DNA from 2 places in the Shewanella baltica genome. Region 2 is predicted to be linked to the other one. Evidence: predicted binding sites of a transcription regulator. Region 2 holds the regulator's gene; the other holds the start of a gene.
The links. The regulator ArgR, encoded in region 2, controls arginine synthesis, uptake and breakdown. The targets are predictions, from matches to a motif close to ANTGAATANNTATTCANT.

Region 1 (7,489 bases), 3.1 Mb from region 2:
TCGGCGGTTGAATAATAGGGACTAACGCCATATAGGAATAAGCCGCGACCGCAATCGCCCCCAATAACTCAGGCGCCAGTTTGGAGGCGAGGAAAATCGCCGTAGGTCCATCAGCACCGCCAATAATCGCAATGGCCGCCGCGTCCTTCATGGTGAACTCAAAGCCCGGCACTAAGTTCAGCGCTATCGCACCAATCAATGTCGCGAAAATCCCAAACTGCGCCGCCGCCCCTAACAACAGGGTTTTAGGATTGGCAATCAAGGCACTAAAGTCGGTCAGCGCGCCGACGCCCATAAAGATCAACAGTGGGAACACCCCAGTCTCAATCCCCACATGATAGGCGTAATACAGCATGCCACCTTCTTCGGTAAATCCCGCATGGGGAATGTTCGCCAGTACTGCACCAAAACCAATGGGCAGCAACAACAAAGGCTCAAATCCACGCACAATGGCGAGATACAAGAGCAAAGCGCCCACTGCCATCATCAACACTTGCCCGCCAGTAAAATGGGCAATACCAGTCTCGGCCCAAAAAGCCATTAAACCTTCCATAATGACTCCTACGCCAAGGCCAGTAATTGAGAACCCACAGACACTGAGTCGCCTTCTTTCACCCAGAGCTTAGCGATAATGCCATCGCCCTGAGCACGAATTTCAGTTTCCATCTTCATCGCCTCAAGGATGATCACGACATCGCCTTCACACACTCTATCGCCTGGAGAAACATGAACTTTGAAGATGTTGCCCGACAGCGGCGCGCTCATTTCAAGCCTGATCTCTCCATGGCACGCAGTTGGCGTAGTGCTCGCCGTAGCAGTTTGCACGGCATGAACACTTTGGCCCTGTGGCTGGATTTGCGAGATCTCCCCGCCTGTGGCGACTTCAACTACGTACTCTTTCCCTTCGACTGTTACCGTGTAGGTTTCAGGGCCACGATCCGCAGCATTAGTAGCAAGTGCTGAAGTCAATTCAGGTTTAGGCTCAAAGGCGCTTGGATCGTCACGATTCTTTAAGAGCTGCAATCCTATTTGTGGGAAGAGTGCATAGGTCAGCACATCATCGTCATGCTCTGAAGATAGGCGAATGCCTTGTTCCTGTGCTTTATCAGCTAACTCAAGCCGTAACTTAGCCAGCTCTGGCGTTAATAAATCCGCAGGGCGACATGTAATAGCTTCAGCCCCTTGCAACACTCTGGCTTGCAATGCGGCATCTACTGGCGCAGGCGTCGCGCCATATTCGCCCTTAAGCACGCCTTCAGTCTCTTTCGTCAGTGACTTATAACGCTCACCCATTAACACATTAATGACCGCCTGCGAGCCGACAATTTGCGATGTGGGCGTCACTAACGGCAAGAAACCTAAATCAGCACGAACGCGGGGGATTTCTTCCAATACCAAGTCCATCTTATCGGCCGCGCCTTGCTCCTTTAATTGGCTCTCCATATTGGTCAGCATGCCACCAGGCACTTGGGCACGTAAGATCCGCGAATCGATGCCTTTCAGCGCTCCTTCAAACTTAGCGTACTTCTTGCGCACTTCACGAAAATAAGCGGCAATCTCTTCAAGCAACACCATATCGTAACCAGTAGCGCGCTCAGTATCTTCCACCATAGCGATAACAGTTTCAGTTGCAGTATGTCCATAGGTTTGACTCATCGACGAAATTGCCGTATCGAGCACATCGATGCCCGCTTCAATGGCTTTCTGATAAGTGGCCGTACTCAACCCTGTCGTCGCATGACAATGCATAGATAACACGAGTTGCGTCTGAGATTTGAGTCGGCTAATAAGCTCAAACGCTTCCATCGGCTTAAGTAAGCCCGCCATATCTTTGATGCACAAAGAATCGCATCCCATATCTTCGAGACGTTTTGCCATATCAACCCACGTCTCTATGGTATGCACTGGACTCGTGGTATACGAAATCGTCCCCTGCGCATGGCCGCCAACTTGGCGCACTGCTTTCACCGCAGTCTCGAGGTTTCGAACATCGTTCATCGCATCGAAAATACGAAATACATCGACGCCATTGGTATGGGCGCGCTCAACAAAACGCGTGACTAAATCATCGGCATAATGGCGATAACCTAAGAGGTTTTGGCCACGCAGTAACATTTGCTGCGGCGTATTCGGCATGGCCTTTTTCAGCTCACGAATTCGATCCCAAGGATCTTCACCAAGATAACGAATGCAGGCATCAAAAGTTGCACCGCCCCAAGATTCCAGTGACCAGAAGCCGATCTTATCGAGTAGTGGCGCTATCGGTAACATGTCATCAATGCGTAAGCGCGTCGCTAAAATGGATTGATGCGCGTCCCGCAAAACGACATCAGTTAAAAATAATGGCTTAGCCACTGCCGTCGTAGAATTAGATACAAAAGTCATACTGCTCCCCATTACTTAATCTGTGAACGATACTGCTTTACCGCCAATGAAATCGCAGCGACCACATTTGGATCTAAAGGCTTAGCATCAGATTGCGATACCCTCTGCTGACTTTTAGCATGATTTTTAGCAAAACGTGCAGAGGCAGCATCGACTGCACACCAACGCGCAACTAAATGGATCCCAAGGATTAGTACACCTAAAAATAAATACACTAAGCCCATCCCCAAAAACATAATGCCAACGGCATCCAATAAAGATTGCGTTACATCCTCCATAGCTCCCCTACCCCTTACTCTCTCAATCCCTATCAAAAGTACGATTGCCCCAAACCATCGCTATCGCATCACAAGTTCAACATTCAATCGGTTGAGCGGTTTACAAACTATGGGTCTCTCGTAGACAGACCCATAGCGACCACCAAACCAAAGAATTTTTGAATAAAAAATCACATTTAAAAATTAATAACTCACGCAACAAGAAAATCAGCTTGAACTTAACCCGCTACAAACATAACCAATTGATAACAAAAACACCATGTGAATGTAAATTGGTCTTACCAATATTGAATAAATCCAAAGGCGGCCAGTCATTAATCCTCATAAATCGGGCAATTAATTCAATATTCCATAATGAAATACCCACTATGCTGGATTTAAGTCGAAATGATGTCCTAGGCTAAAAAATGATTCCTAAATTGAAGACAACGGACATAGGAATAAACCAAGTGAAAAAGTATGCAGATTTCACAATCCAAGTCACTGCTATTTGATTCTGAATGAATATAGAAAGGCATGTCGTTCTGAAGGAATTGATTGAAGAAGAGGAATGGGGTCAATCTAACAAATTAAATCATCCATTTTGACAACTTAAATGTCCCCTTGATACCAACACAAAGCGGTGCTAGAGGCTCAATACGGTTTGTTGTGGAGCGGCTATCTCGAAAGATAAACCACAGTGCTACCCGAGGTAGACCTTAGGCTCTTAGCTATTCGCAGGATTAATACCAATCGTATTAAATATCTGTTCATTCAGCGGGAGTTCAACGCGCTTTAGACAAGGCGAAGTGAAGGCATAGTGGTGCTCTGTCGAAAACCTTAAACGCAGTATAAAGCGCGTTGCCATGCCGTTAACAGTTAGCCGCCCTTCGGCATCCCACTCCGGTGTTGCATTGACTTAAAAGGGAATAACTATTTCCGCGTCAATGCGCCTTGGATTGAGATGACTGTGAGGCTGTGAACTGATTAGATATTTAATGTGATTGGTATAAGTAATAGGACAAGAACGAAATAAGGAAGCCTAGGATCGACAAGGAACTCAACAATTAAAAAATGAGCTGGTGAGCTGGTGAGCTGGTGAGCTGGTGAGCTGGTGAGCTGGTGAGCTGGTGAGCTGGTGAGCTGGTGAGCTGGTGAGCTGGTGAGCTGGTGAGTAAAAATAGTGGGGAAACATGCAAGTTGGAAGAAAAATATATCAATTTCTGCAAATTGCAGACGCAAAAAAGCCAGCTTATTCAGCTGGCTTCGTTACATCTCAATGAGATAATTAGGTGCTTGGCGATGACCTAATTTCTTTTATCCCCGAAGGGGATGCATGGGGGCGAGTCATCATTGCCTAAAATACGCAGCATTTTGATGATGCGTCGCGCGGAGCAATGTATTGCGCAGCTGGGGATCCCGCTCAGCGGCGGGTTGACATCGAGATAAGTTTTCGCGAAGCGTATAAACAGAAAAGCCCTAGCGGTTTAGGCTAGGGCTTTTCTGTTTATTTGGATGCTTGGCGATGACCTACTCTCACATGGGGAGACCCCACACTACCATCGGCGCGTTTGCGTTTCACTTCTGAGTTCGGGATGGGATCAGGTGGTTCCACAAGGCTATTGTCACCAAGCAAATTCTGTTTATTACCGTGTCCATCTCTGGACCACGTTAATAATAATTCGGAAAGCTGATTTGCTTTGTTTGAGTTCGCACTTCATCAAGTGTCGATATTCTGTCTAAGGCTTTCAGTAAAACCCATCTGGGTTGTATGGTTAAGCCTCTCGAGTCATTAGTACATGTTAGCTCAACGCCTCACAACGCTTACACACCATGCCTATCAACGTCCTAGTCTCGAACGGCTCTTTAGAGGAATTAAATTCCTAGGGATGACTCATCTTAGGGCTCGCTTCCCGCTTAGATGCTTTCAGCGGTTATCGATTCCGAACGTAGCTACCGGGCAATGCCATTGGCATGACAACCCGAACACCAGCGGTTCGTCCACTCCGGTCCTCTCGTACTAGGAGCAGCTCCCTTCAATCATCCAACGCCCACGGCAGATAGGGACCGAACTGTCTCACGACGTTCTGAACCCAGCTCGCGTACCACTTTAAATGGCGAACAGCCATACCCTTGGGACCGACTTCAGCCCCAGGATGTGATGAGCCGACATCGAGGTGCCAAACACCGCCGTCGATATGAACTCTTGGGCGGTATCAGCCTGTTATCCCCGGAGTACCTTTTATCCGTTGAGCGATGGCCCTTCCATTCAGAACCACCGGATCACTATGACCTACTTTCGTACCTGCTCGACGTGTATGTCTCGCAGTTAAGCTGGCTTATGCCATTGCACTAACCGTACGATGTCCGACCGTACTTAGCCAACCTTCGTGCTCCTCCGTTACTCTTTGGGAGGAGACCGCCCCAGTCAAACTACCCACCAGGCACTGTCCCTAATCCCGATAAGGGACCTAGGTTAGAACATCAAAACTACAAGGGTGGTATTTCAAGGACGACTCCATCATGACTAGCGTCACAACTTCAAAGTCTCCCACCTATCCTACACATGTAGGTTCAATGTTCAGTGCCAAGCTATAGTAAAGGTTCACGGGGTCTTTCCGTCTAGCCGCGGGTATACGGCATCTTCACCGCAATTTCAACTTCACTGAGTCTCGGCTGGAGACAGCGTGGCCATCATTACGCCATTCGTGCAGGTCGGAACTTACCCGACAAGGAATTTCGCTACCTTAGGACCGTTATAGTTACGGCCGCCGTTTACCGGGGCTTCGATCATGAGCTTCTCTTGCGATAACCCAATCAATTAACCTTCCGGCACCGGGCAGGCGTCACACCGTATACTTCCTCTTGCGAGTTTGCACAGTGCTGTGTTTTTGATAAACAGTTGCAGCCACCTGGTATCTGCGACTCCCGTCAGCTTAGAGAGCAAGTCTCATCACCAACAGGAGCGTACCTTCTCCCGAAGTTACGGTACCATTTTGCCTAGTTCCTTCAGCCGAGTTCTCTCAAGCGCCTTGGTATTCTCTACCCGACCACCTGTGTCGGTTTGGGGTACGATTCCCACTAACCTGAAGCTTAGAAGATTTTCCTGGAAGCATGGCATCAACTACTTCAGTCCCTTAGGACCTCGTCATCAGCTCTCAGTCTGCACACTAAAGTGCGATTCCCCGGATTTGCCTAAGAAATCAACCTACCACCTTAAACGCGGACTACCAACGCCGCGCTAGCCTAGCCTTCTCCGTCTCTCCATCGCAGTTAGCGGAAGTACAGAAATATTAATCTGTTTCCCATCGATTACGCCTTTCGGCCTCACCTTAGGGGTCGACTCACCCTGCCCCGATTAACGTTGGACAGGAACCCTTGGTCTTTCGGCGAGGGGGTTTTTCACCCCCTTTATCGTTACTCATGTCAGCATTCGCACTTCTGATACCTCCAGCGTGGGTTACCCCTTCACCTTCAACGGCTTACAGAACGCTCCTCTACCGCGCATCTCTAATGAAATGCACCCGTAGCTTCGGTGACTAGCTTAGCCCCGTTACATCTTCCGCGCAGGCCGACTCGACTAGTGAGCTATTACGCTTTCTTTAAATGATGGCTGCTTCTAAGCCAACATCCTAGCTGTCTAAGCCTTCCCACATCGTTTCCCACTTAGCTAGTACTTTGGGACCTTAGCTGACGGTCTGGGTTGTTTCCCTTTTGACGACGGACGTTAGCACCCGCCGTCTGTCTCCCGAGTAGTACTCATTGGTATTCGGAGTTTGCAAAGGGTTGGTAAGTCGGGATGACCCCCTAGCCTTAACAGTGCTCTACCCCCAATGGTATTCGCTCGAGGCGCTACCTAAATAGCTTTCGAGGAGAACCAGATATCTCCCGGTTTGATTGGCCTTTCACCCCCAGCCACAAGTCATCCGCTAATTTTTCAACATTAGTCGGTTCGGTCCTCCAGTTGATGTTACTCAACCTTCAACCTGCCCATGGCTAGATCACCGGGTTTCGGGTCTACACCTTGCAACTAAACGCGCAGTTAACACTCGGTTTCCCTACGGCTCCGCTATTCGCTTAACCTCGCTACAAAATGTAAGTCGCTGACCCATTATACAAAAGGTACGCAGTCACGGTCTCAAGAACCGCTCCCACTGCTTGTACGTATACGGTTTCAGGTTCTATTTCACTCCCCTCACAGGGGTTCTTTTCGCCTTTCCCTCACGGTACTGGTTCACTATCGGTCAGTCAGGAGTATTTAGCCTTGGAGGATGGTCCCCCCATATTCAAACAGGATGTCACGTGTCCCGCCTTACTCGTTTTCATCAATGGTTAGTTTTCATGTACGGGGCTATCACCCTGTGCCGCTGTGCTTTCCAACACATTCCACTAACACCCCACTGACTTAAGGGCTAATCCCCGTTCGCTCGCCGCTACTAGGGGAATCTCGGTTGATTTCTTTTCCTCCGGGTACTTAGATGTTTCAGTTCCCCGGGTTCGCCTCGCAACACTATGTATTCATGTTGCGATAACAGCTTATGCTGCTGGGTTCCCCCATTCGGACATCGTTAGCTCAAATGCTTGTTACTAGCTCGCCAACGCTTTTCGCAAGTTACTACGTCCTTCATCGCCTCTGACTGCCAAGGCATCCACCGTATACGCTTAGTCGCTTAACCATACAACCCAAATGAGTTTCACTTGAATTGTTGCGACCAGCTGGTTTTACTTGTCTCACTTCTGACCAAAGAAGTGGACGCGCCTTAGACGTAAACTATCCAATAAAGAATAATTTACTTTTGAATATTCAAGACACTTAATAAAGTGTTTGAGAACTCATGATGCAAACG
Region 2 (7,489 bases):
GGCATTTCACTAATGCCATTAAACATCAGTGCTATGCACTCAAAAACACCAGTGCTATGGATTCAAAGGCAGGTTTGCCCGCCTTTGATATCAAATGAAGCCACTACTGCGTTAACTTATTAAGCATTTAACCTAAGCATTAAACCTAAGCGCTAAACAATCGCGGTAAATTAATGCACCACCGCAGTATCGTCAGTCTCGCCAAGCGGGATCTCAGGGCCAAACTCCGAGTAACACATAATGGCGGCGATGCGCACAAACTCGAGTAGTTCAGTGTAAGCGGCTTCGGATTCTTCATCGTCGGCAACATCAAATTCGACTTGGGCAATTTCCGCCAAGTCTTTGATCACTTCACGCACTTCTGCCGAGGCTTGATTCAGTTTCGGCTGAATAATTGCCATGCCAGTCAAAAAGCTTTGGGTCCAAAGGGACAAGGCTTCAACACGTTGGCTGAGCGGCTCTTCTTCTTCGGGCAACAACGGCATGAAACCAAATTCAAAATCCACTAAACGCGCGACAGAATCATTAAACAAATCACACACTAATTGGTGCAACTGCGCTGGCAAAGGTTGACCATCGTTCATCAAGTCAAATAAAGGCTTGATCCAAGTGTCGCCAGTTTGCGCTACACCACCGCAAATTAAACCGACTAAAGCACCGTGAACTTCTACCGGATGTTGGCCGATTTCAGCCGCATCTAAGGCGAGTTTTAAGCTGTCGATACGTAACGAAGGAGGGGTTGCCATGTCAGATCCCAATAAGATTTTTCCAGCAGCAATGCTAGCAGAGATAAAGACTTGAACCAATACTGAATCCCAATAATGGCGAAATCGGCCACACCCTGATAAAAAATTATCCAACTGCTCACACAAACAGCAAACAAAACCGCCAAAGACCAATCCATTTGCGGCTTACCTTGCACTTTTAATATCAGCCCTATATAGTCCGCCCTAAGAGGCTAACGAAAGGATCACCCGCGACATGAGTAACAGTGCTGTTGAAATTACCCTACTTGGGCGCACCTACTCTATCGCTTGCCCGAAAGGTCAAGAGGATGCCTTACGTACGGTAGCGTTGGGAGTTGAACAACAACTCACAGCGTTAAAAACCCGAACCAATAGCCTAAGCCGCGAAGAAATTGCCATTATGGCGGCGCTGAATATTGGACACGAGTTGTTCCAAGAAAAGCAAAAAAATAAGCATTACATGCAACAGATGGACGACAGGATCAGCTTGCTGCAGTCGACCCTCGAAAATGCCTTAGTTGAGCGTTCAACTAAATAGATTTAAACTGTGCGCCTTGGTGATTTAACACCATTTGAGTTAAACCGACTGACGCACAGTGAATGGCTAAACTGGCTTATCTAAATAAACCAATGTTTTAGCGATTCAATACCGTTTTGCTCCCTGGGATGCATGCCAACTGGTAATGTCCCTGTGCCGATAATTTTTATCTCAGGGTGAATGCTTTACTGACATTGTGCATGCTCGGCTTGTACCGAGAAGCCTTAGGAGGTAATCATTTACCCGCCTTGAACCTACGGTTCAAGGGCTACACCGGTAGCGGCATTCTGGGGAGCATCTTAATTTATGTCTACATCCTCCAAACTTTCTCATTTCCCCCCAAAAAGCGACACGGCGCACCTTGCCGTAGAGGTTGCTGCTGTTGGTGAAATGACTGATGTCGCAAGCCATGCGGCAAATATCGCCATTCATACGCAAGAAAGCCGCAATCAGTTACGCAAAAGCATTCGTACCGCCCGCAAATCCCTTTCAGAAAGCGAGCAAACCCAAGCAAGCTTAAGCGCCAGCCAACGAATGCTCGATGCATTGCAGGCCCAAAATGCGCAACATGTGGCGCTTTATCTCACCCACGATGGCGAACTCGCCACGCCGCCGCTGATCGCTGCGCTGTGGCAATTGGGTATTCACACCTATCTGCCAAGGTTGCATCCCTTCAATGCTGGGCAACTGTTATTCCTGCATTACAGTGCTGATACCCCGATGCAGGCGAATCAATTCGGCATCTTAGAACCTAAGTTAGATGTGCGCGCCATTATCCCAGTAACTGAGCTAGATGTGGTTATCACGCCCTTAGTGGCGTTTGATTTAATGGGGAATCGCATGGGCATGGGCGGCGGTTATTACGATAGGACGCTGGCAAACTGGCAGCTTAAAGGTAAACCTTTGCCTATGGGTTATGCCCACGACTGTCAGCAAGTTGTGAGTTTACCCTGCGAGCATTGGGATGTGCCTTTGCCATTCATCATCACCCCAAGTCGCGTACTGACGTTCTAAGCCACTGGCTGTTTTCGAAAAATCAAATGACTATTTTAACTGGCGACCGCCGTCGACATTATGGCAACGACCTGTGACGTAGCGGCTATTAAGTAGGTAGTCCACGAGTTCGATAATCTCCGCATTCCCCGCCTCTTTCGGCAACAGCGCTTTGGCTAAGGTTTTTTGCTGATAGGCGGCGTCATCACCCGTATTAAATAGGATCATCGCCGGCGCAATCGAATTCACTTTCACCTCGGGCGCAAATTTGGCGGCAAAGGATAGCGTCATATTGTGCAGCGCGGCTTTACTGGCGGCATAGGCTATGTGCTTCTGACTGCCCTTCTCTGCCACGTAATCGGTAATATGAATCACATCACTGCCGCCGATTTCATCGCAAGCAGCGACACGTAGCTGCGCCTCTAAGGCCAAGTTCAACTGATAGGGCACGCTCACATGCACTTGCATCATCCGCTGCAGCACTTCGCTCGGCGCAAAAGTGTTACTCTTTAAAGGCTCATTCGTAGTAAGAACAGGATCAGGCAGCCAGTCCGAAGCATTGTGAATAATGGCGCGAATTTGAGGCAGTTGAGTTAACTCATCAATTAAGGCTTGCACTTGGCCATCGTCATAAAAATCGCAGGGATACAGAGTCGCACCTAAAGCGTTCAGCTCATCAATGCTATCGTAATGGCTGCGATAAGTACCAATCACCTGCTGACCTTGGGCGAGAAAATGTTTGGCTAAGGCGTAACCTATGCGTTTACCCACGCCTGTGATTATGATGGGAGATGTCATACCTATCCTTTTGAGTCGTTATTTGTCAGGCTTTACCTTGTTCACTTAAAAGCAAGCAATCAAGTTAACCTTATGAATAACCAAGATGTTACTGTACTCATTTGAATTTAACCTAACAAAAAGCCAAATGAGGCGCGGATTCAATTTAAAATCAGCGTTGATCTAAAATCAGCTGCGATCTAAAACCCTTTAATCTGCGTATAGGTTATAAGAAACCAAGCTTAAGTGCACAAGCCAAGAGCTTAGACCAAGTATTGTGATCAAGTCATCAGAGGTGGACCCGATGGAACTGCGGATTTTTTATGATGGTAACTGTCCATTATGTAGCGCCGAAATGCGTCAACTGAAAGCGCGCGATCCCAACAACTTGATTGCGCTTGAGGATTTAAATGCATCCGACTTTAGTGAACGTTTCAGCCATATCGATAAAGACTACGCCAATACTATTCTCCATGGTGAAACCGCAAAGGGCGAAGTGTTACTCGGGTTAGATGTCACCTGTAAAGCGTGGGCACTGACAGGCACACGTGCTTGGATCCAACTGTTACGCCTGCCCGTGATAAAAACTGTGGCCGATTGGACTTATCTGCGCTTTGCAAAACACAGATACCGAATATCCTATTTACTGACTGGCAAAGCCCGCTGCGACGATAACTGCCAAATTCCCACCAAACGCCGCTGAATGAGCTTTAGAAAGTGTAAAACGCAGGCATAAAAAAACGGAGCTCAATGGCTCCGTTTTTTAATTCGTCATAATCTAAAAAGATTATCCGAAAGATTATTTAACGAAATCAACACCTAGTTTGATATCGCCTTTCAGCGTATCTAACATAGAATCACGAGCGTTAGCTTCGAATGCACTCACTTCACCGTAAGGCAGTACTTTTTCAATACCGTTTTTGCCTAACAGCACAGGTTGTGCGAAGAACTCTGCGTGCTCGCTGCCGCCGTCAACATAGGCGCATTCAACGATGTTAGCTTCGCCTTGCAGACCACGAACCAAAGACAGGCCGAAACGGCAAGCCGCTTGACCCATAGACAGAGTCGCGCTACCGCCACCGGCTTTAGCTTCAACCACTTCTGTACCCGCGTTTTGAATACGAGTCGTCATCGTTGCCACTTCTTCGTCAGTGAAAGTCACGCCTTCAACTTGAGACAGTAATGGCAGAATGGTCACGCCGCTGTGGCCGCCGATCACATTGACTTTAACGTCAGCAACATTCAGGCCTTTTAATTCGGCGATGAAGGTTTCAGAACGGATCACGTCTAATGTCGTGATACCGAACAGACGGTTCTTATCATAAACACCCGCTTTCTTCATCACTTCTGCAGCGATAGCGACAGTGGTGTTGACTGGGTTAGTGATAATGCCAACCAAAGCCGTAGGGCAAGTTGCCGCTACTTTTTCGATCAGGTTGCGAACGATACCAGCATTGATATTGAACAGATCTGAACGATCCATACCAGGCTTACGCGCAACACCAGCAGAAATTAGAACAACGTCAGCACCCACTAGGGCAGGCGTTGGATCTTCACCAGCAAAACCTTTGATTTCAACAGCAGTAGGGATGTGGCTCAAGTCAACCGCAACACCCGGAGTAACCGGTGCGATATCATATAGAGACAAATGTGAACCCGCAGGCAGTTGAGTTTTTAACAGTAGGGCAAGAGCCTGGCCGATACCACCAGCAGCACCAAGTACAGCAACTTTCATAGTTATCTCCGTTATTTCTCGGATATGTGTGACATGGATCTAATTTACGTTGGCGTCACATTACTGGAATGTCACAACAATTTCAATTATCCCTTAGTCGTGGGACAAAAGAATTCCGGAATAAGTTAGAAGCAATGTAGAACAATTACTCAAATTGGTATTTTTAAGCCCCCAGCAAACGCTTAACCACAGGGGATTAGTGAATTTTTATTCAACCAATCTGGTTATTTGTTGACAATTTTTCTAAAAATATTCAAAATGGGCCTGTTTTTTTGAATAACGAATAATAATATTATGCAAACGACCAAGAATCAGGATGACCTTGTTAGAATTTTTAAGTCGATTTTAAAAGAAGAGCGCTTTGGCTCTCAAAGTGAAATCGTCACCGCCTTGCAAGCTGAAGGCTTTGGTAATATTAACCAATCAAAAGTATCACGCATGCTCAGCAAGTTCGGCGCAGTGCGGACTCGCAACGCTAAGCAAGAGATGGTGTATTGCTTGCCGGCCGAATTAGGCGTACCCACCGCGGGTAGCCCGCTGAAGAATTTGGTACTCGACGTCGATCATAACCAAGCAATGATTGTCGTGCGAACTAGCCCAGGTGCCGCGCAGCTGATTGCCCGTTTATTGGATTCTATCGGTAAACCAGAAGGCATTTTGGGCACGATTGCCGGTGATGACACTATCTTTATTTGTCCATCGAGCATCCAAGATATCGCCGATACCTTAGAAACCATCAAATCTTTATTCAATTACGCAGAATAAAAAAACAGGTCAGCTTGCTGACCTGTTCTATTTCATCTGTGCGCATTTCTGTCCAATCTTGCGCTGATTATTTGGCCATTGTCCCGATTACGTTACACATTTAAGCCAATCTCGCGCGCACCGATGTTTATACGCTAAGGTCAGTAAGCCACACTGATGCGCTGATTTGCGTGAGTGCCCTGTTCGGCCTCATCTAACATGGCTTTAGCGTAATCCGTAACAGAAATGCGGCTGCGACCATTAGCATCGGTAAAGAAGCTGTCGCCACCAAGGCGATATGGGCCTTCACTCTCGCCAGGATAAATCTCAGCGGCGGGGCTCACAAAGGTCCAATTAATTGCAGTTTGCGCCGCACGGAATACCTGCAAAGCTTCACCCTGAGCTAACGCCTCATCTTTATATGCAGCGGGGAAATCTGGGCTAGAAACCAGAGTCACACCCGGTGCCACTTCTAAGCTCCCTGCGCCACCAACCCACAATAAACGTGGCACCTTAGCGTTAGGCAGCACATCCAGTAAATGCTGAACCGTACTCGCCACTAGGTCATGATTTTGTTGTGCGCGGCCACCAACAGCGGCAATGACAACATCTACGCCAGCAAAGGTTTGCGCAACTAATGGCTGCTCTAAATCCACAGCATGCACAGCCACATCAGTAGCGGATAACTTGCTCGGATCACGCACTAGCGCTGTTACTTGGTGCCCACGGCTCAATGCTTCTTTTAAAATTGCACCACCAATCCAACCTGTTGCACCTAAAATTGCGATTTTCATTTCGTTAACTCTCTCTGATGACTTACATTGAAGCCAGTTTACTTGCAGTGGTTCCCGTGATAAACATCAATAAATGAGCATGATTGTTTCAGTTTGAGGTACTAATATGGATAAAATTGCCGCAATACGCAGTTTCGTCGAAGTGGCAAACTGTGGCAGCTTTACCAAAGCTGCCGAGCATTTAGACCTCAGCCGCCTGCAGGTGTCCCGCCATATTCAAGAAGTGGAGCAGTGGTTGAGTTTACGCTTACTACACCGTACCACCCGCAGCGTCAGCCTGACTTTGCAAGGCGAAGAAGCGCTGCAATTTTGCCAGCGGATATTAAGTGAAGTCGCCGCCATGGAAAGCCGCGCCCACAGCCATAACAGTGAACTGGTGGGCAGTATTCGTATCGCCACACCAATTGGCCTTGGACAGCACAGCCTGTTTGATGTTGTCGATCGCTTTATTAAAATTCACCCTAAGGTCAGCATTCAGCTGGTGATGTCAGACAGTTTTGCCCAATTAGTGGATGAGCGAGTCGATGTGGCGCTGCGCTACACCGAGCAGCCCGATGAGAATTTGATTGCCCGCCGTTTAATGACCATAGATGCCGTGATCTGCGCTGCGCCGAGTTACCTTGATAGCAACACACCACTTGTCGAGCCCATAGATCTACTGGCTCACAACTGCCTGATACACTCGGCGCAACAAAATTGGCCTTTCCTGAAAGAGCTGCAAGCCGAGCACGTGAAAGTCACAGGCAATCTTAAAGCTAACGACATGGGCGTATTGGTGAGTGCGGCGCTGCGGGGACATGGCATAGTGCGCTTGCCATGCGACTTAGCCAATCAATACCTTGCCAGCGGCCAGCTCAAAGAAGTGTTACCCGACTTTACGACGCCAGGCCAAACCCTATGGGCGGTGTACTTATCCCACAGTTATCAGCAAAATCTGGTGCGCGCCTTTATCGATTTCACTGCCCAGCAATGGCAACTCGATATCAAAAAATGGCTCCCTGCGCATTAGCATAAAAAACGCACTTAGGCGTTAGCGTAAGTGCGTGTTAATTGATGCTGAATCTGCGCAGATATCGAAAGCTTATTCGTCGAATTGCAGCATAAAATCCAATGCGGGGGCAAAGAAGGATGAGCCTGTCATCGCCTTGGTGAAATGCATCAA

Region 1: the regulator ArgR is predicted to act here: its motif matches at 2,821-2,838, upstream of DYH48_RS15770 (OadG family transporter subunit).

Annotation. Positions count from the first base shown of each region.
Region 1 covers NZ_UGYM01000002.1:3,522,741-3,530,229, forward strand. The annotation lists gene DYH48_RS15760 (sodium ion-translocating decarboxylase subunit beta) at 1-553, opposite strand, end outside; gene oadA (sodium-extruding oxaloacetate decarboxylase subunit alpha) at 562-2,385, opposite strand; gene DYH48_RS15770 (OadG family transporter subunit) at 2,397-2,663, opposite strand; gene DYH48_RS23730 (hypothetical protein) at 3,630-3,884, opposite strand; rRNA gene rrf (5S ribosomal RNA) at 4,160-4,275, opposite strand; rRNA gene DYH48_RS15785 (23S ribosomal RNA) at 4,414-7,318, opposite strand.
Region 2 covers NZ_UGYM01000002.1:379,004-386,492, reverse strand. The annotation lists gene DYH48_RS01750 (UPF0149 family protein) at 171-746, opposite strand; gene DYH48_RS01745 (cell division protein ZapA) at 982-1,284, shown strand; RNA gene ssrS (6S RNA) at 1,402-1,582, shown strand; gene DYH48_RS01735 (5-formyltetrahydrofolate cyclo-ligase) at 1,591-2,298, shown strand; gene folM (dihydromonapterin reductase) at 2,329-3,075, opposite strand; gene DYH48_RS01725 (thiol-disulfide oxidoreductase DCC family protein) at 3,359-3,757, shown strand; gene mdh (malate dehydrogenase) at 3,854-4,789, opposite strand; gene argR (transcriptional regulator ArgR) at 5,084-5,554, shown strand; gene DYH48_RS01710 (NAD(P)-dependent oxidoreductase) at 5,695-6,327, opposite strand; gene DYH48_RS01705 (LysR family transcriptional regulator) at 6,434-7,336, shown strand; gene DYH48_RS01700 (Dyp-type peroxidase) at 7,409-7,489, opposite strand, start outside.